DNA from 2 places in the Acidovorax sp. BL-A-41-H1 genome. Region 2 is predicted to be linked to the other one. Evidence: riboswitches for the same ligand, from Rfam matches in the RefSeq annotation. Region 2 holds a riboswitch; the other holds the start of a gene.
The links. A riboswitch is a leader RNA that binds a small molecule or an ion and turns the genes downstream of it on or off. The one in region 2 is predicted to bind thiamine pyrophosphate.
Positions count from the first base shown of each region.

Region 1: another riboswitch for thiamine pyrophosphate. It lies ahead of thiC (phosphomethylpyrimidine synthase ThiC); the one in region 2 lies ahead of ACTPOI_RS12085 (purine-cytosine permease family protein).

Region 1 covers NZ_JBPVJQ010000003.1:1,022,737-1,032,791, forward strand. The annotation lists gene lpxC (UDP-3-O-acyl-N-acetylglucosamine deacetylase) at 1-711, shown strand, start outside; gene ACTPOI_RS05600 (hypothetical protein) at 713-889, shown strand; TPP riboswitch at 929-1,054, shown strand; gene thiC (phosphomethylpyrimidine synthase ThiC) at 1,229-3,103, shown strand; gene ACTPOI_RS05610 (methyl-accepting chemotaxis protein) at 3,309-4,970, shown strand; gene ACTPOI_RS05615 (GspE/PulE family protein) at 5,158-6,546, opposite strand; gene gspD (type II secretion system secretin GspD) at 6,571-9,234, opposite strand; gene gspN (type II secretion system protein N) at 9,239-10,012, opposite strand.
Region 2 covers NZ_JBPVJQ010000005.1:209,383-219,437, forward strand. The annotation lists gene ACTPOI_RS12050 (hypothetical protein) at 1-757, shown strand, start outside; gene ACTPOI_RS12055 (thiamine phosphate synthase) at 873-1,778, opposite strand; gene ACTPOI_RS12060 (thiazole synthase) at 1,771-2,580, opposite strand; gene thiS (sulfur carrier protein ThiS) at 2,662-2,859, opposite strand; gene thiO (glycine oxidase ThiO) at 2,856-3,992, opposite strand; gene thiD (bifunctional hydroxymethylpyrimidine kinase/phosphomethylpyrimidine kinase) at 4,262-5,116, shown strand; gene ACTPOI_RS12080 (glutaredoxin family protein) at 5,150-5,545, opposite strand; gene ACTPOI_RS12085 (purine-cytosine permease family protein) at 5,615-6,889, opposite strand; TPP riboswitch at 6,960-7,064, opposite strand; gene ACTPOI_RS12090 (NAD(P)/FAD-dependent oxidoreductase) at 7,132-8,211, opposite strand; gene fdxA (ferredoxin FdxA) at 8,234-8,563, opposite strand; gene ACTPOI_RS12100 (sulfate adenylyltransferase subunit 1) at 8,677-10,055, opposite strand, start outside.

The DNA of each region.
Region 1 (10,055 bases), on a different contig from region 2:
AAGGTCCACACCGTCGAGCACCTCATGTCAGCCTGTGCGGGCCTCGGTATTGACAACCTGTACGTGGACATCACGGCGGAGGAAGTGCCCATCCTCGATGGCTCGTCGGCTTCATTCGTGTTCCTGCTACAAAGCGCAGGGATCGAGCTGCAAAAAGCGCCCAAGCGGTTCATCCGCGTCCTGCGGCCCGTGGAAGTGCGCGAAGGCGAGGGCGCCAACGCCAAGTGGGCGCGTCTTGTGCCGTATCACGGCTACAAACTGAGCTTTGAGATCGACTTTGACCACCCGGCCGTGGACTCCACCGGCCAGCGCGTCGAGTTCGATATGGGGACCGGCAACTACAGCCGGGACATTGCCCGCGCACGCACCTTCGGCTTCACGCGCGACGTGGAAATGATGCGTTCGAACGGCCTGGCCCTGGGTGGGGGCCTCGACAATGCTATCGTCATGGACGACTACAAGGTGCTCAACAGCGACGGGCTGCGCTACGACGACGAGTTCGTCAAGCACAAGATCCTGGATGCGATGGGCGACCTGTACCTCGTCGGCAGGCCATTGCTGGCCGCCTACAGCGCCTTCCGGTCGGGCCACGGCATGAACAACCTGCTCCTGCGCGAACTGCTTTCGCAGCGTGACGCCTGGGAAGAGGTGACGTTTGAAGACGAGCGCCGGGCGCCGGGCGGCTTTGCCCAGCCAGTGCGGGCCTGGTGACATGCTGATCATCCGGTGGTTTGCCCTGGCGCTGCTGCTTGCCGCTGCGGTCTGCTTTGGCCTTTATGCACTCACGGGCCAGGCGCGCTACAAGCGGATCGGTTTTGCCATCTTCAAGTGGACGGTGATTGCTGGCGTGGGATTTTTCACGGTCCTGCTGATCGAGCGGCTGCGCTAAAAGCCCCCGGGCGGGTGCGGATTGCCCTGCCCTATACTCCGGCCTGCTCCGGGGTGCACGTAGAACCTTTTTGGGTTTTGGGCGTGCTGAGACGGCGGACCTTACCGCCGGAACCGCGAACTTGATCTGGTTAGTACCAGCGTAAGAAGAGCTGCAGTCATGATTTCCGCCCAGGAGGCACGCGCGCATGCGCAGCCCTCTGGCCATGGCACCCCATGCGTTCACCACGGACGCGAATGGGGCGGGGCCCTCCGGCCCTTCGCCTTGCGGACCATCGGGCCGATTGCGGAGCACGTATCCATCCACCACGATAGGAAAGTGCCCGCCATGAATGCCCCCATCCACGCTCCTGACAAGTTTGCCCAGCTGCTCGCGCGTACCCGCGAACCCTTCCCCGCATCCACCAAGAGCTACCTTGTCGGCACCCGGCCGGACATTCGCGTACCCGTGCGCGACATTGCGCTGACCAACGGCGAACACGTCAGTGTGTACGACACCTCGGGCCCATACACCGACCCGAATGCAACGATCGACGTGCGCCAAGGCCTGCCCAGCGTGCGCGGCGGCTGGATCAGCGGCCGAGGCGATGTGGAGCACTATGAGGGCCGTGCACCCGTGGCGCTCGATGACGGGCAAAAAAGCGAAGACGCCACCCGCCTGGCGCAACTGCGCGCCGAGGCTGCCGCCCTGCAGCGCAAGCCCATGCGTGCCAGGGCCGGCGCCAACGTCACGCAAATGCACTACGCCCGCAAGGGCATCATCACGCCCGAGATGGAATACGTGGCCATCCGCGAAAACGGCAAGCGCGAGTGGATGCAGCAGTACATGGCCGATGAGGCTCGTGAAAAGCGCCTGATGGGCAACCCCATGGGGGCGAGCATCCCGCGCATCATCACCCCCGAGTTCGTGCGCGATGAAGTGGCCCGCGGCCGGGCCATCATCCCCGCCAACATCAACCACCCCGAGGTGGAGCCGATGGCGATCGGCCGCAACTTCCTGGTGAAGATCAACGCGAACATTGGCAACTCGGCCGTCACGTCCAGCATTGAGGAAGAGGTGGAAAAGCTGGTGTGGGCCATCCGCTGGGGCGCCGACAACGTGATGGATCTCTCGACCGGCAAGAACATTCACACCACGCGCGACTGGATCGTGCGTAACAGCCCCGTGCCGATCGGCACCGTGCCGATCTACCAGGCGCTGGAGAAGGTGGGCGGTGTGGCCGAAGACCTGACCTGGGAAATCTTCCGCGACACCCTCATCGAGCAGGCTGAGCAGGGCGTGGACTACTTCACCATCCACGCCGGAGTGCGTCTGGCGTACATCCACCTCACGGCCCAGCGCCGCACCGGCATTGTCTCGCGCGGCGGCTCCATCATGGCCAAGTGGTGCATGGCGCACCACCGCGAGAGCTTTTTGTACGAGCACTTCGAGGACATCTGCGACATCATGAAGGCCTACGATGTGTCGTTCAGCCTGGGCGATGGCCTGCGCCCCGGCTGCGCATCGGACGCCAACGACGAAGCGCAGTTTGCCGAGCTGCACACGCTGGGCGAGCTGACGCAGATTGCCTGGAAGCACGACGTACAGACCATGATCGAAGGCCCCGGCCATGTGCCCATGCACATGATCCAGGCCAACATGACCGAGCAGCTCAAGACCTGCCACGAAGCGCCGTTCTACACCCTGGGCCCGCTGACCATCGACATCGCGCCCGGCTACGACCACATTGCCAGCGCGATCGGCGCGGCCATGATCGGCTGGATGGGCACGGCCATGCTGTGCTACGTGACGCCCAAGGAACACCTGGGCCTGCCCGACCGTGACGATGTGAAGCAGGGGATCATCGCGTACAAGATCGCCGCCCACGCGGCCGACGTGGCGAAGGGTCACCCGGGTGCCCGGGCGCGCGACGACGCGCTGAGCCAGGCGCGTTTCGATTTTCGCTGGCAGGACCAGTTCAACCTTGGCCTGGACCCGGAGACTGCCAAGGAATACCACGACGAAACCCTGCCCAAGGACTCGGCCAAGGTGGCGCACTTCTGCTCGATGTGCGGGCCCAAGTTCTGCTCCATGAAGATCACGCAGGAGGTGCGCGATTTTGCGGCGGCCAAGGGACTGGCAGAAGCCGAGGCGCTGGCCCAGGGAATGGAGGCGAAGGCCGCGGAATTCCAGAAGGGGGGCGGGGCGCTCTACATCCCCATCGCATCCGCCTGACGGTCTGGTTGGCATTAGCCACACTTATGGTTGCCCTGAGTTGGCGGCACGCCGCTGCAGCTTGGGGAAACCCATAGGCCGGGAAACAGGGCGTTACACATACAGTCACGCACCCTCTGGCTCCCAAGGCTGGAGGCGGAAATCGCCGCCGTGGCATCAAAGTTGCTAACTGGCGGGTAATTGTGATTATTTGTAAGGAAGTGCCATGAACGCCCTGGGTCGCCTGTCCATTCGTACCCGTCTGTATTTCGGCACGGTCTTCTCCCTGATCCTGCTGGTCGTCATCGGTGGCATGGGTTACCTGGCACTGGACCGCACCAGCAACACGCTGGATATCCTCTTCTCGCAGCGTGTGCAGACGTTGACCGATGTGGCCGAGCTGCGCACCACCTTGGGCGACCTGCGCCGCACCGAAAAAGACATCATCATCAGTTTCAACAACGCAGTGGAAGTGGCCGCCCTGCGCGAGTCCTGGGGCAAGGCTCTGGCCGGGTTGACCAAAGGCCTGGGACAGGTACGGCAGACCCAGGCGGGTGATGCGGGTTTTGTCGAGGCCATCGATAAGGCACTTGTCGAGGTCAAGGAGTACGAAAAAGGTATTGCGCCCGTATTCGAGCAGATCGAGCGGGCCCAGATCGACGGGGCCGTGGGCGGGGCCTACGCCGACCGCCTCAAGAAGCACATGGAAGCCACAGACCAGTTGCTGCTGGGGCTGGCCGGAACCGCACGCGACAAGATGGAAGAAGCCCGCAAAGGGGTGAACAGGCTCACATCCACGATGTCGGGGCTGATTGCCGGCGCGCTGCTTCTTGCGCTGGCCGTGCTGATTCCGCTCACGTTCTTCAGTGTGCGCTCCATCCTGCAGTCGCTGGCCCAGGCCAGCACCCTGGCCGAGCGCATCGCTGCGGGCGATTTGTCGCATGATGTCCGCGCCACGTCGCAGGACGAAGTCGGCCAGCTGGTGGGTGCCATGGGCCGCATGCAGGATGCCTTGCGCGGCCTGGTGCAACAGGTGCAGGAAGCGGCCAACAACATCTCTACGGCCAGCTCCGAGATTGCTTCCGGCAACCATGACCTGAGCCATCGTACCGAGCAGACGGCGGCCAACCTGGAGGAGACGGCGTCGTCCATGGAATTGCTGACCAGCGCGCTCCAGGGCAACGCGCAATCCTCGCGCCAGGCCAGCGAGTTTGCGGCCACGGCCGCCGAGGTGGCGGCACGCGGGGGCACGGTCGTGGCCAATGTCGTGACCACCATGGACCAGATCACCGCCAGCTCGCGCAAGATTGCCGACATCACCGGCGTGATCGATTCCATCGCGTTCCAGACCAACATCCTGGCGCTCAACGCCGCCGTGGAGGCCGCCCGCGCAGGCGAGCAAGGTCGGGGCTTCGCCGTGGTGGCCAGCGAAGTGCGCACCCTGGCGCAGCGCAGCGCCGCCGCGGCCCATGAGATCAAGGGTCTGATCAGCTCATCGGTGGAGCGCGTGGAAGACGGCTCGCGGCTGGTCAGCCAGGCGGGCGCCACCATGACGGAGATTGTCGGCAGCGTGCGCCGTGTGGCGGGCATCATCAGCGAGCTGACCGTATCGTCGGCCGAGCAGAGCGACAACGTGGGCCACATCAGCCAGTCCGTCAGCCAGCTGGACAACATGACGCAGCAAAACGCAGCACTGGTTGAAGAGTCCACGGCTGCCTCGGAATCGCTGCGTGAGCAGGCTGTGCAGCTCACCAGCGCGGTGAGCCAGTTCAAGCTGCAGGGCGGCGGGCGTGGCGCAGCGGTGCATGCTGCCGCTGCGCATGGCGCGTACAGCGCTGGCTCAGGTGCGGCCGGTGGTGGGGGCCGTCAGCCTCTGCAGATCCGGTAATTTGGGCGATTTTGGCCGCAGGTCCTTGTTTGATCATCCCTGGATGCTATTAAAAGCATAGCAATCTGGGCTCTCTGCAAGGTCGCTATCGGAGCTGTGGTCCTCCGGGGCAGAGGGCTGCAGGTTGGTGCGTGGCCTTGCCTTCCCCCCGGTTGCCCGGTAAAGGCGAGTGCTCCTGCAGTCAGGCTCAGTCCCGCGTCACGCGCACGACCTCTTCCCGGCTGGTAATCCCTGCGGCTATCAGGCGTTCCCCGTCATCGCGCATCAGCGCCATGCCGCCTGCCAGTGCCGCAGCGCGGATGTCGGCCTCGGCGGCCTGGTTGTGGATCTGTGCACGGATGGCGTCGGTGGTCACCAGCAGTTCGAACACGCCGGTACGACCGGTGTAGCCCGTCTGTCCGCAATGCTCGCACCCCGTGCCTTCGCAATGTGTGCAGTACTTGCGCACCAGGCGCTGGGCCAGCACGCCCAGCAGCGATGATGAGAGCAGGAAGGGCTCAACCCCCATGTCGGTCAGGCGGGTCACGGCACTGGCGGCATCATTGGTGTGCAGCGTGGCCAGCACCAGGTGGCCGGTGAGCGATGCCTGGATGGCGATCTGCGCCGTCTCGAAGTCGCGGATTTCACCGATCATGATGATGTCCGGGTCCTGCCGCAGGATGGCGCGCAGGGCCTTGGCAAACGTCAGCTCGATCTTGCTGTTGACCTGCGTCTGACCCACGCCCGGCAACTCGTATTCGATGGGGTCTTCCACCGTCATGATGTTGTTGCGCGTGGCATCGAGCCGGCCCAGCGCCGCGTATAGCGTGGTCGTCTTGCCGGAGCCCGTGGGCCCGGTCACCAGGATGATGCCGTGGGGCTGGCCGATCAGGCTTTCAAAACGTTGCAGCGTTTCGCCCTGCATGCCCACGGCTTCCAGGCTGAGCTTGCTCTCGCTCTTGTCCAGCAGGCGCAGCACGGCGCGCTCGCCGTGGGCGCTGGGCAGGGTCGACACACGCACATCAATGGCGCGCGTACCCAGGCGCAGGCTGATGCGGCCGTCCTGCGGCAGGCGCTTTTCGGAGATGTCCAGGTCGGCCATGATCTTCAGGCGCGAGATCAGCGCGGCGTGCAGTGCGCGGTTGGGCTGCACCACCTCCCGCAGCGTGCCGTCCACCCGAAAACGCACGCTGGAATGGCGCTCGTACGGTTCGATGTGGATGTCGCTGGCGCCATCGCGTGCGGCCTGCGTGAGCAGGGCGTTGAGCATGCGGATGATGGGTGCGTCGCCGGCCGATTCCAGCAGGTCTTCCACCGCTGGCAGCTCCTGCATCATGCGCGAGAGGTCGGCGTCGCTCTCGACCTCGCTCACCACCGTGGCGGCGCTCGACTCGCTGTGCGAATACGCGGCACTGATGCGCTGCGCCAGGGCTGCCGCTTCCAGGGGCAGCATCTGCTGCACCGGGTGCTTGCGCAGCACCTCCGACAGCGCTCCCGCGTCAGGGTGCGGCCCATGCCACAGCACAAGCTGGTGACCGTCGTCCTCCAGCAGCAGCTGGGCTGTGCGGGCAAAGGCGTAGGGCAGGGGATGGCGCATGGAGCAGGTCAGTGAAGGGTTCGGTCAGAGCGCCTGGGGCGACACCGTGGCGGAAAGGGATTGGGCGCGCACCGTGGCGGCCGCGGCCTCTGCGGCCTCCAGGCTGGCGTAGGGCCCCACGCGCACGCGGGTGAGCGCGCCGCGGTTGGTGTCCACCGACTGCATCGACATGGGCAAGGCCATGTTGCGCAGCTTGGCCATGGCCGCGCGCGACTCGGCGTCCTTGCCGAACACGCCGACATTGACGTAGTACAGGGTTGCCGAAGCGGCCGGGTTGGCCGCGGCCAGCGGGGCGTTGATGCCCGGTACCGTGCTGCTTTGCGGGGTGCCCTGGGGCGCGACCGGCGCTGGCACGGCCTGCGGCAGGGGCGCTGGCGTGAGCTGCTGCATGGGCTGCGGTACCGGCGCGGCCACGGGTGTGGGCTGCGGAGGTGCCGCCTGCGGTTGCGGTTGACCGGTGGCAACGCCATTGCGCTGGGGCAGCGCGGGCAGCACCGGGGCGCCGGTAACCGAGCCCATCACCACGCTCGACGGCGGCTGTGTCGCCTGCTGCAGCGCGCGGATGGCTTCGTAGCGGTCCACCATCAGGGCATCGCTGGTGGCGTTGTCGCGCACCACGATGGGCCGCAGGAACACCATCAGGTTGGTCTTGGTCCGCGAGCGGTTTTCACTGCGGAACAGGCCACCCACCACGGGCAGGTCGCCCATCACCGGGACCTTGTCCTGGCCCTGCTGGTAGCTGTCTTCCAGCAGGCCGCCAATCACGATGATCGCGCCGTCGTCCACCACCACGTTCGATTCGATGGACCGTTTGCTGGTGCTGGGCCCGTTGACGTTGCTCAGCGTGTTGCCGTCGATCTTGGAGACCTCCTGGTAGATCGCCATCTTCACGGTGCCGTTTTCGCTGATCTGCGGGCGCACCTTGAGCATCAGGCCCACATCCTTGCGTTCGACGGTGGTGAAGGGGTTGAGGTTGTTGCCCCCGCCGGTGTTGGCATATGAGCCGGTGACAAACGGCACGTTGGTGCCGATCACGATGCGCGCTTCCTCGTTGTCCAGCGTCATCAGGTTGGGGGTGGAGAGCACATTGGCATCGCCGCTGTTTTGCAGGAAGTTGGCGAGTGCGCCCAGGTAGTACTGGCCGTTGATGCGCGGTGCCAGCCCCAGGTTCAGGCCCGCCCCCAGGCCGCTGGCAGCGCTGGCAATGCTGGTGGCGCTACCGCTGGCAATTGCTGCGGTCAGCCCGATGATGTTGGCCCCGGCCTGGCCGGAGTTGGTGCCGATCACGCCAATTGTGCCGTCGCCCTGTTTGCCCAGCAGGCTCTGCCACTGGATGCCGAACTCGGCCAGCTTGCTGGCCGATACCTCGACGATCAGGCTCTCGACCAGCACCTGCGCGCGGCGGCCGTCGAGCTTGTCGATCACGGTGCGCAGCTGCCGGTACAACGGCTCGGGTGCGGTGATGATGAGTGAGTTGGTGGTGGGGTCGGCCTGGATCTGGCCACCGGTGGAAGGCTGGTTGCTGCTGCCGCCGCTTGACCCAAGGCTGGCGCCCCCGCCGCTCAGCCCGCCGTTGCCCGACGACAACCCGCCGCCGCTGAGCATGCTGCCGCTGTTGCCAGTGCCGCCGCTCAGGCCGCCGCCGCCCGTGGACACCGGCGCGCTGCTGCCTCCACCTGATGCAGCCCCGCCACCGCTGCCATTGCCCATGGCGGCCATGGCCGCGCGCAAGGTGGTGGCGAGCTTGGTCGCATCCGCATTCTTGAGGTACACCACATGGATGTTGCCGGTCGAGGCGGCACTGCCCGGCACCGGCGCCTGGTCCAGCCGGTCCACCAGTGCGCGCACCTGGGCCACGCGGGCCGGGTTGGCGGCGCGCAGGATCAGCGAGTTGCTGCGCGGCTCGGCGATCAGGGTGGTCTTGAAGGACGTGTCTGCCTGGCCCTGCGCCGCAGCGGGTGCAGCACCGCTCCCGCCCCCACCGTCGATCAGCCGGGCCACCAGCGGCGCCAGGTCGGCGGCGACGGCGTTGCGCAGCGGGATCACTTCCACATCGCTGGCGTTGGAGACATCCATGGCCGCCACGATGCGCGCCAGGCGCTGCAGGTTGTCGGCATAGTCGGTGATCACCAGCGAGTTATTGCCGGGGTTCACGTTGATGGTGTTGTTGGGGCTGATCAGCGGGCGCAGCACCGGCACCAGATTGGCCGCGTTTTCAAAGTTGAGCTTGAAGATCTGCGTGACGATCTGCCCGCCTGCGGGTGCGCTGCCGGCGTTGCCCTGCACCACGCTCACACTGCCGCCCTGCAGCTTGGCGTCGGCCTCGGGCACCACCTTGTACAGGCCGGCCGATTCCACCACCGTGAAGCCCTGCAGCCGCAGGGCTGCGAGGAACTGCTGGAAGGCCCCGGCGGGCGTCACGGGCCGCTCGGTCACCAGGTTGAGCTGGCCCCGCACGCGTGGGTCCACCACCACGTTCCGGCCCGTGATGGTGGCCATGGTGCGAGCCACGGCCTCGATCTCGGCATTGGCAAAGTTGAGCGTCACCGGTTCGCCTGCGCGCACGCTGCCGGTGGCCGTGTTGATGGCCGTTTGGGCGCCAATCTGGCCAGTAGTGCAGGCAAGTATTGCCCCTGCAGCTATAAATTTAATAGCAAATCCCAGGCGTGGTGGAATCAGGAAAGTCATAGGTTCAACCCACGGTGATGATGGATCGCGCGCCATTGCGCCGTCCAATGATGTTCAGGAGATTCGACAGCGCAGCCTCGCGCTCGGGTGTGGCGGCGCTGGCTTCGCCCGCAAAGCGCAGCCGGTTGCCCACCCACTGGCCCGTGCCACTGAGCAGCAGGTGGCCTTCAAGCGTGGTCAGCGTGAGGCCTGGCACCTCGCCGCCCTGCAGGGCCAGCCGGTAGCTGCCCATGGGCCGCAGCGTGGTCAGCCGGGTGGACATGCCACGCGCATCCAGCTGTGCCTGGCCGGCCAGCGCCATGCGGCCGGCAGCCCAGGTGGCCGTGAGCCCTGTGGTCTGCAGGACCAGCTGGCCCTGCGGCTGCAGCGTGTTCCATGGCGTACCCAGGCCTGACAGCAGTGCGGCGGGCCACTGGCTCTGGCCGTCCGACAGCGCCACGCGGGCGCCACCCCAGCGCGGCTGCACCGCCACCTGCAGCGGCTGGGGGGTGCAGCAAGAGGCCTGCAGGCGTGCGCTCAGGCCCGTCCAGCCAGGGCGCAGTTGCCATTGCACGCGGCCGGGCAGGGCGGCCTGGTCCTGGCTGGCGGCACCGCCCGTCAACACCAGCTGGGCGGAGCCTGACCACACCGTGCCGCGCGGCTGCTGCAGCAGCACCTGCCCGCCCGTCGCGCGTGCCACCTGGCCCGTGAGCCAGGCCGCAGGCGCAAATGCGACGATGGCCGGCACACCGCCCAGCAGAGCGCCCGCCATGGCCCACGCCCACGCAGTGCGGGGCATGCCGGTCGGCTGGGTGCGGTTGCGGGTGTTGCGTGCCACGGGT
Region 2 (10,055 bases):
CGAACACCGCAAGACGTCACCGCTCGCCTACCTGGAACTGCTGCGGCTTTATCACACGCTGAGCCGTGTGGACGAATTCACCCAGCTGCGACTGCAGTTCATGCAATCGTTCAATGCGCAGGTACCTGATTTCGCCACCTTCAGCCGCCCCGGCCGCGTGTTGGAGCATTACACCGATGCGCTGGCCGAAATAGAAGCGCAGTGGAGTGCTCCCGCGGTTCTCGAGCTGCTGGAAAGCTATCTTTTCCGCGAAGAGGGTAGTGCGGCTGTCGCCCCCTTCGACCTGGCAGCGTACGACGATCTGTTGTTGCTTTTGTCCATTGCCCAGACCACGCCGGCCAGTGCTCGGGGCGCACCGCCGCCGCGCAACCGCACCACGCCTATGGCGCCCCCGCGGAGCGAGTCGGCAGTGTTCAGCGGAGCCCTTGCGTCCGGGGCTGCTTTGGCAGCACCAGCTGGTGGCCTTGATGATGCTTCGCTGGACATGCTCGCCAGCGGGATCGATTTCGACTTCGATTCGCTGCCGGGTGGCCTGAACCTTGAACACGCCGCGGCAACCCCTTTTCCTGTAGATTCGCTCGCCGTGCCGCTCGACCTTGACCTGTCTGACGCACCACACCTGACGCTCAGCGATCTGCCTGCCGTGCCGGTCACTCCACCCCCACCTGCCGGGCAGCCCGTGGGTTTTGGCATGGACAACGAGTTGATGGAACTCAGGCTCGAACTAGACCAGCGCAAAAAGGGCGACATCGGTTAGGGCGTTCTGGCAGCCACCCAGCCCCACAAGGACATCGCGAGGCACCCCTTGCAGGGCAGTGGCATATGCCTGCCCTCACCACGCCCGTTTGCCATCGCAGGTGTGCCGTTTGCCGTCAGCCCTGCATCCGTGCCATGAGCTCAGCTGCCTGCGCCTCTGGATCAGCCACATTCACAAGCGCCCTTACCACCGCGATGGAGCCCACGCCGGTGGCAAGCACCTCGCCAAACTGTTCTGCCCCGATACCGCCGATGGCCACTTGCGGGTAACTGCGCAAAAGGCGCGCATACACACCCAGCCGACCCACGCCCTGTGGCGCAGTGGCCATTTTCTTGAGCGTGGTCGGAAAGACGGCGCCCATGGCGATGTAGCTCGGTCCTACGGCATCGGCGCGGACCATTTCTGCGTAGCCGTGGGTGCTGACCCCCAGGCGGACACCGCTGGCCCGCAACGCATCGAGTTCGTCGGGGCGCAACGCATCCAGGTCTTCCTGTCCCAGGTGGACTCCATAGGCACCTGCCTCGATGGCCGGCTGCCAGTGGTCGTTGATGAACAGCAGCGCACCAGTGCCCTGTACCGCAGCCACGGAAGCGGCGATTTCGCGCGCTACCGCCTTTGCATCTGTGGATTTGAAGCGCAACTGCACGGTGGGAACCCCGGCGCGCGCCATGCGGCCGACCCAGACCGCATCAGGCAGCACGGCGTACAGGCCGAGCTGCTGAGGGCAAGGGGCAAATGCGCGGGCGCGCGGCACCCGCTGGAGGCCGAAGTCCTGCGGTGCGCTCGGCCAGAGGGCCTCGTCAAAGCTGCCCGTGCGCAGCGTCTGTGCCTGCCACGCACTGGCCAGGCATCGTGCATCCGCGGCGATAAACCCGAGCTGGCTGCAGGCGTGCAATGCGGCTGCGTAGGCAGCGTCTTGCGATGCTGCATCCGGTACTGGCTGCGGTTCAAAGCCGGCAAATGTCGTGGCGTGGTGTGCCACGATGGCTTGCGCCATGTGCCCGATATCGTGCTTACTCATGGCCGTGGTGCCAGAAAGGTGTACCCAGCACAGGGGTGCTCGGCTGTGCTGCATCCTGTGCCGCCATGGCGCCCGCCATGCGGGCTGCCCGGCCACCATTCACGGCGTCGGCAAACGCCCCCGCCATGGCCACCGGGTCCTGGGCCAAGGCGACGGCAGTGTTGAGTAGCACCCCGTCGTAGCCCCATTCCATCACTTGGCAGGCGTGCGACGGCAGGCCCAGCCCGGCGTCGACCAGCATGGGCACATCCAGCCGCTCGCGCAGCATCTGTAGCGCATAGGGGTTGACGGGGCCGCGCCCGGTGCCGATGGGCGCCGCCCAAGGCATCACGGCCTGGCAGCCCACATCCACCAGGCGCTGGCACAGCACCAGGTCTTCGGTGCAGTACGGCAGCACCTGAAAGCCTTCCTTGATCAGGTGCTCCGCTACGCCCACCAGGTTCAGCGTGTCGGGCTGCAGCGTGTAGTCATCGCCGATCAGTTCCAGTTTGATCCAGGGCGTGTTGAACACTTCGCGCGCCATCTGGGCCGTGGTGATGGCCTCTTGCGCGCTGTGGCAGCCGGCGGTGTTGGGCAGCACGGGCACATTGAGTTTGCGCAGCAGTTCCCAGAAGCTGCTGCCACTTTCAGCCGGGTTGCTGCCCTGGCGACGCAGCGATGCCGTGACCATGGCCGGGCGGGCGCGCTGCACGGCAGCTTCCAGCACGGCGGGCGACGGGTAGCGCGAGGTGCCCAGCAGCAGGCGGCTGTCGAACGACTGGCCGTAGAGCACCAATGGGTCTCGGGGTGTCGAAGAAATCATGTTTACTATGGTTTTGATAGCTACCAGCGCCTTGCTGGAAAGCGCTAGAGGCCAATCTGAATCATTATTTCACGCAGAGGGTCAACCACCCGTCACGGGCGAGATGATTTCCACGCGGTCGCCGGGCTGCAGGGCTTGCGCGGCGTAGCGGGTGTTGGGCACAAAGGTGGTGTTCACGGCCACGGCAAAAGGCGGGCGCGCGGCAATGGCTGCCACGGCGTCGGACACGGTGGCGCCGTCGGGCAGCTCGTGCGGGATCTGGTTGATGGAGATGTTCATGCAAGGACAGGGGCGGCTGCGGCGCTGGGCAGGGCGGGCGTGCCCGGCGCCAGCTCCAGCATGAGGTCAAAACGTTGCGAAAGCGCCGATTGTCCTGTGTTCAGGATGTCCAGCGTCACGTCCAGCATCGCCGGGGCAATCATGAAGCCGTGGCGGTACAGGCCGTTGATTTCCAGCACGCCTTCCCGGGGCTGGCGGATGGCCGGCAGGTTGTTGGCCAGTGTGGGCCGGCACTGCGTGGCCAGCTCCAGCACGCGCCCTTCGGCAAAGCCAGGGTGTACAGCGTAGGCGGCGCTCAGCAGCTCCAGCGTGGACCGTGCACTGACCGGAGAAAGGTCGTCCGACTCGATCTCGGTCGCACCGATCACGAAGACATGGTCTTCCTTGGGCGCGATATAGATCGGGTAGCGCGGGTGCACCAGCCGCGTGGGCCGCTGCAGGGTCACGTCGGGTGCATGGATGCGTGCCACCTCGCCGCGCACACCGCGCAGCGCCGGCCAGTGCGCCCGGGCGCCCAGGCCGCGGCAGTCCACCACCCAGTCCGGCTGGCCAGGCTTGCCGGGGTCGAAGGTTTCTGGTGACGCAGGTGTGTTCCAGTGGGCCACCGCGCCCAGCCGCTGCATGTCGGTGGCCAGGGCAGCCAGCAGCTGCCGGTTGTCGAGCTGGCCTTCGCCCGGCAGGAACAGCCCTTGCGAGAACCGCTGTGCCAGCGTGGGCTCGGCCTGCGCCAGTGCCTGGCTGTCGAGCTTTTGAAGGGCGGGCAGCTCGGGCACGGTGTGCTGGTTGGCTTCAAGCTGGCGTGTCAGGCGCTGGGCCTCGGCCGCGTCCTGCCGATGCCACACGATGAGCGTGCCGGCCTGCTGGAAGAACACGGGGTCCGCCAGCGCTGCCAGCAGCTGAGGCCACCGCGTGAGCCCGTGGTGACCCATGCGCACCACGCCAGGTTCCGTAATGGCAGATTCGGCCAGCGGGGCGAGCATGGCCGCGGCCACACGCGCGGCCGACTGGCCGGCATCCGGGCCCCCGGCGTCATAGATTTCAACGCGGTGGCCTTGGCGCGCCAGTTCCACGGCGAGCAGCCGGCCCATGAGGCCGGCGCCCAGAATGGCAAAGGAAGAGGGTGGCAGTGACATAGGTCCGTTGATCGTGTCCGTGCGCTGGCGTGGTGGGCGAGCATGGACAAAACGGGTGGCACCGCGATGGAAACTCCCCACGCCAGCATGACCTGGATCGGGTAGCGGGGCCTGTGAGGTCTTGAACAGACTCTGATGGCCCCAGGGTATTTCTCAGCCAAAGCCTGCGCACTGCGCGGCACGGCACCCCTGTTTCGTCCGAAAAAATCAATTACAGCACAAGGTCTGTGGCCAAGGTTTGCGCTGGCGCATAGGCCATAATTTTTGCCATGACTTCTCCAATGCCTTCGCCCACCCCGGCGCGCCGCTATGCGCGCGTGCTATCGATTGCCGGCTCCGACAGCGGGGGCGGTGCGGGCATCCAGGCCGACCTCAAGACGTTCAGCGCGCTGGGCTGCTACGGCATGACCGCCATCACGGCCATCACGGCGCAAAACACCTGTGGCGTCACCGGCATCCACGGCATCCCGCCGGAGATGCTCAGGGCCCAGATCGACGCTGTGGTGCAGGACATCGGTGTGGACGCCGTCAAGATCGGCATGCTCCATTCGCCCGACGTGGTGCGCGTGGTGGCTGAAGCGATTCGCACCCACCAGCTGCCCCATGTGGTGCTCGACCCGGTGATGGTGGCCACTAGCGGCGACAAGCTGATTGCCGACGAAACCGTGGGCGTGCTGGTGCGTGAGCTGTTTCCGCTGGCGGAAGTCATCACGCCTAACCTGGATGAAGCCGGATGGCTGCTGGGCCGCAGCATCAGTAGTGCTGATGCACTGCCCGAAGCAGCGCAAGCCCTGCTGGGCTTGGGCGCCCGTGCGGCCTTGCTCAAGGGCGGTCACCTGCCCGGGAATTGGGTGGTAGACCTGCTGGCCGTGCAGGGCGGCAGCACGCAGCGGCTCGAATCGCAGCGCATTGCCACGCACAACGGCCACGGCACCGGCTGCACGCTTTCATCGGCGATCGCCGCTTTCCTTGCCATCGGGGAGCCCCTGCCGCTGGCGGTAGAAAATGCCCGCGCCTACATCCTGGGCGCCATCGCTGCGGGGGCTGATGTGACCACGGGCCGCGGCCATGGTCCGCTCAATCACGGTTACGCGCCCCTGGCGCAGCGCGTGTTGCCGGACTAAGCAGCGCCTCAACGCAACCGGGCGGGCTTCGCGTCAGGCAACGTGCGCGAACTCGCTGCGCAAGTACGCGATGATTTTTTCCGAGTCGTAGAGCCAGCGGCTGTTCCCTGTCTCATCTGTGATCTTCAGGCACGGCACCTTGGTGTGGCCGCCCTGTAGCATCAACGCCGCCCGGTCGGGCCCTTCTGGCTGCGCGTCGATTTTGGGGATGTTCAGGGACAAGCGTCGCATTTCCTGGCGCACCTTGATGCAAAACGGGCAGGTTTTGTACTGGTACAGGGCGAGTGCGCGGCACGATTGGTCCACGGATTTCTGCCCGGCCGGGGACCGCTCGATGCCCTTGGGTCGCGTCAAGGCTTCCTTGAGCAGCATCACCGGGCCCAGCACGACGCGCAGGGTCTTGAAAAAGGTTCGAACAAAGTATTTCATGGGCCATTCTAGGTAGGCAAAGCGTTCACGCTGCGCGAACTCCCGGGGCGGCCCCGGGAGGCACGCCGCTCACCCGCGCGGGCGGGTGGCAAATGCCAGCGCAAAACACACGGCCAGCGTGGGCAGCGCTGCGCCCAGTGCGGTAGAGACCATGGGCAGCAGGTGATAGAACGCGATGCCTGCCAGCCAGATGCCCACCGGGACCGGGTTGACCTTGCGGGCCTGCGCCAGCAGTGCGGGTGCATTGGTGCCAAACGCGAGTCGGCCGAGGATCACGGCAAACAGGGGCACAAATACCGAGCTCAGCATCAGCAGGAACGGCTCCAGGCTGTGCATGGGCAGCACCAGCGCAAGGCCCGTGCAGACAGCCGCCACAGCCAGGCCCCACTTGCGTACCGTCCAGCGCGGTGCGAGGCTGTGTGCCGACACTGCACCGGAGTACGTGTCGCCGTAGGCGTTGTCCACCTCGTCGATCAGGATCAGCGACAGCGCAATCAGCCCGCCCTGGGCCAGCAGCAGCGCCTGCACCAGATCCTTGCTCGGCAAGGTAAGCGCCACCAGCACGCCCAGGCTGTAGCACCACATGTTGGCCAACGCATAGCCCAGCCAGGTGCCGCGCAGGGCCGAGCCACCGCTTTTGCCGTGTCGCGCGTAGTCAGCCACCAGCGGCAGCCATGAAATGGGCATGGCGATCACCAGGTCCAGTGCGGGGAACACGCCCATGCCGCCTTCGCCCTTGCGCGTCCACAGCGCTTCCAGGCCCTGCGCCTGGGCCAGCGACAGGAACTGCCATGACAGCCACAGCAGCGACAGCACGACCAGCGGCAGCGCCACGCGCGCAATCACCTTGCGCACCAGCTGCACCATCGACCCACTGATCAGCAGCATCACCACGGCGCCCCACAGCAGCGTGGCCAGCACCGGCCAGTGGGCGCCGGTCATCACGCCTGACTGCTGGCCGATGGCTACGCTGGCGTCGCGCATCACCACCAGCTCGAATGTGCCCCAGCCGACCAGCTGCACGATGTTCAGGATGATGGGCAGGCTGGCAAAGGTGCGGCCGTACACGGCGTGCATCAGCCCGGCACTGGCCAGGCCGCTGTCACAGCCCAGCTTGGCCACCCAGCCCAGCAGGCCCGCGCCCACGATGGAGCCGGCCACGATGGCAATCAGCGCCTCCTTGGTGCCCAGCGCGGGCATCAGGTACGAACCCACCTGCATGACCAGCAGCCCCACGCCCAGGCTGAACCAGAGCGAGGCGTGGTCATGCCACTGGAAGACGCGGCGGTCGGCAGAAACAGGGGCCAGCGCTTCGTTGGAAGGCGCGGCAGACGATGGGGACATGGCAGGCTCCGTAGCAATACAGAGCAGGGCGGCGGCCTGCGGGCGCGTCCCAAGACCGAATCAGGGGATGGCCACAACAGACATGCTTCCCTGCGCGAGGATGATCTCAATCAGGTTCAAAGGGACTCTCTCAGTGGGCACCGTGATGGCAGCGCCCACACCCCTAGCGATGTGCCCCGGCCGACGCACAAGCATCCTTCGGAGCGTGCGGATTGTAGAGCCTGCCTTCGGGCAGCTGGCGATCAGTGCCCGGCGGGGGCTGTGGCGGTGCCCGGTGCCACGCCCAGCAGCTGGTGCAGCCGCGGGCTGGTGGTCGTGTATTGCAGCGCCACTTTGTCACCCTTCATGGTCTCGGCCGCGCCAAATGCTGCCAGCGTGGCCTCATGGAAGCCACACAGGATGAGCTTGCGTTTGCCGGGGTAGGTGTTGATGTCGCCCACGGCGTAAATGCCGGGCACGCTGGTACGGAAGGATGCGGTGTCCACCACCAGCTGCTTGCGGTCCATGGCCAAACCCCAGTCTGCAATGGGCCCGAGCCGGGGTGAAATGCCCAGCACAGCTAGCAGCAGGTCCAGTGCCAGGGCGCGGCTGCTGCCATTGGCGTCCACCACTTGCAAGGCGGTCAGCTGTTCGCCAGCGGCTTCAATACCGGTGATCTGTACGGCCTCGACGTGGATGCGGCCCGCATCGCGCAGTTGCTGCAGGCGCTGCAGCAGGGCATCCGGGGCCTGGAACACATCGCGGCGGTGCAGCAGGCTGACGCGGGCGGCCTGGCCTTGTTCGGCCAGTTCCACGGCGCGGGCCACGGCAGGCTCGTCGCCGCCGTGGACGACCACATGGCGACCGGCCACGTTGGCAGTGGAGTGGAGGTTTTGGTAGTGGACCTGGGTGCCCACAAAACGCTCGATGCCGTCCACCTTGAGCGTGCGCGGCACAAACGCGCCCACGCCTGCGGCAATGAAAACGCTGCGGGCCAGCAGCTGCGTACCTTGCGAGGTTTCGACCAGCAGGCGCTCATCGGACTGCACGCTGAGTGCGGACACCAGCGTGTTCAGGTGCCACTGTGTCTTGAACGGCGCAATCTGCTGAAGCAGCAAATCGGCCAGCCCCCGACCGGTGCACACCGGGATGCCCGGGATGTCGTAGATCGGTTTGTCACCGTACAGCTCGACACACTGGCCGCCCGCATGGGGCAGGGCATCGATCAGGTGGACGGTGATGCCTTGCAGGCCCAGCTGGAAGGCCTGGAACAGGCCCACGGGACCCGCGCCGATGACGACGGCATCGGTCTCTACGACGGCGGGCGCTTGCAAAGCTTCAATCACCAGCGGGGCACGCGGCGGTTTACTTGATCAGTGCGCTGACCTTGCCGGGCTTGCCGTTCCACTCGTCGGCATCAGGCAGCGCGGGCTTGCGCTTGGTGATGCTCTTCCAGCCGTCGGCAAAGGCCAGATCGGCGTTGAGCTTGATGAATGCGATCTGGTCGGCCGGCAGGTCTTCTTCGGCAAAGATGGCGTTGGCAGGGCACTCGGGGATGCAGACTGCGCAGTCGATGCACTCGTCAGGATCGATGACGAGCATGTTCGGGCCTTCGCGGAAGCAGTCCACGGGGCACACGTCCACACAATCGGTGTACTTGCACTTGATGCAGTTTTCGGAAACGACGTGGGTCATGACGGGAGTTGTGTGGGGCGGTGAAAACCCTCGATTTTAAGGCTTTCACCGACCTTGGTTGGCAGGGCCCCTCTCGCAGAAAGGGGTGCTCGGCGCACAAAGGCTGATGGAGGTCAGTTCACCAGCACCGCGCCAGCGGTCTTGTGGCTGGCGGTGTCGACCAGGATCAGTGAACCCAGCACGCGCGCCTGGCTGAAAGCGGCGGCCGGAATCGCCTCCTGCAGCAGCAGATCCACATGCCCGATGGCGTTGGGGTCCAGCTGGATGGCGGCTTCTTCGGCCAGCGTGTTGATGTTCAGCTTGTGCACCACGGCCTTCACCTTGGCCTTGACCCAGCGGTGGCCGTGCAGCGCCCAGTACACGCGCCCGGCCACCAGCGGCTCGTCGTCCATCCAGGCGATGGTGGTGCGCAGCTCGCGGCTGGAAGGCCAGGCCGGCACGGCCGCTGGGGTGTCGCGAAAGTCGTCGTCGGCCGGTGTGGCCGCAGCGGCCGTGGGCGCAGCCAGAATCCAGTCGCCGCGTGACACGTCCACTTCGCGGTCCAGGATGATCCCGGCGCTGGTGCCCGCGGGTACGTCGCCCGGGCGACGGGCATGGTCCAGCACTTGCGCCACGGTGGCCAGCTGGCCGCTGGGGAAGATCTGCACCGGCGTGCCGGGTGTCACGTTGCCTGCAGCCACGCGGCCCCAGAAGACGCGGCGGCCCTGGCTGGTGTCGGCCGATGACGACGATGATTTTTCGACCCACTGCACCGGGAAAGCCACCGCCAGCGCGGTGTCGGCGGGGGTGTTGGGCAGTTCTTCGAGCACCTGCAGCAGCGTGGGGCCTTGGTAGCCGCACCAGCCGGCGTGGCCGTCGACCACGTTCCAGCCCTTGAGGGCCGACACGGGCACCGTGGCGCGCACGGTGATCCCGGCAGCCTGGGCAAACGACTGCAACGCACCCTGGATGTGCTTCCAGGCCACCACCGGGTCTTCCACCGCGTCGAGCTTGTTGACCGCAAACACCAGCGAGTGCACACGCAGCAGGTGCGCCAGCAGGCTGTGGCGGCGCGTCTGCGGCAGCAGGGCCAGGGCGGGGTTCTTCCAGTCGAGCTTGGTGGCGTCGACCAGCACCACGGCCGCATCTGCGCTGCTGGCAGCGGTGACCATGTTGCGGGTGTACTGCTCGTGGCCCGGCGCGTCGCCAATGATGAACTTGCGCGTTTCGGTGGCGAAGTAGCGGTAGGCCACGTCGATGGTGATGCCCTGCTCGCGCTCTGCGCTGAGGCCATCGGTCAGCAGGGCCAGGTCGGTCTCGCCCTGGCGCTGCACGCCGGCCAGGTGGTCTTGCAGCACGGCCTTGCTGTCCACCAGCAGGCGGCCGATCAGCGTGCTCTTGCCGTCGTCCACACTGCCGCAGGTGATGAACTTGAGGGCGGAAATATGGTCATTTTGGCCTGTAGTGCTTAATTTATATGCACTTGTAGCTATCAAATTAGTAGTGTTTGTCA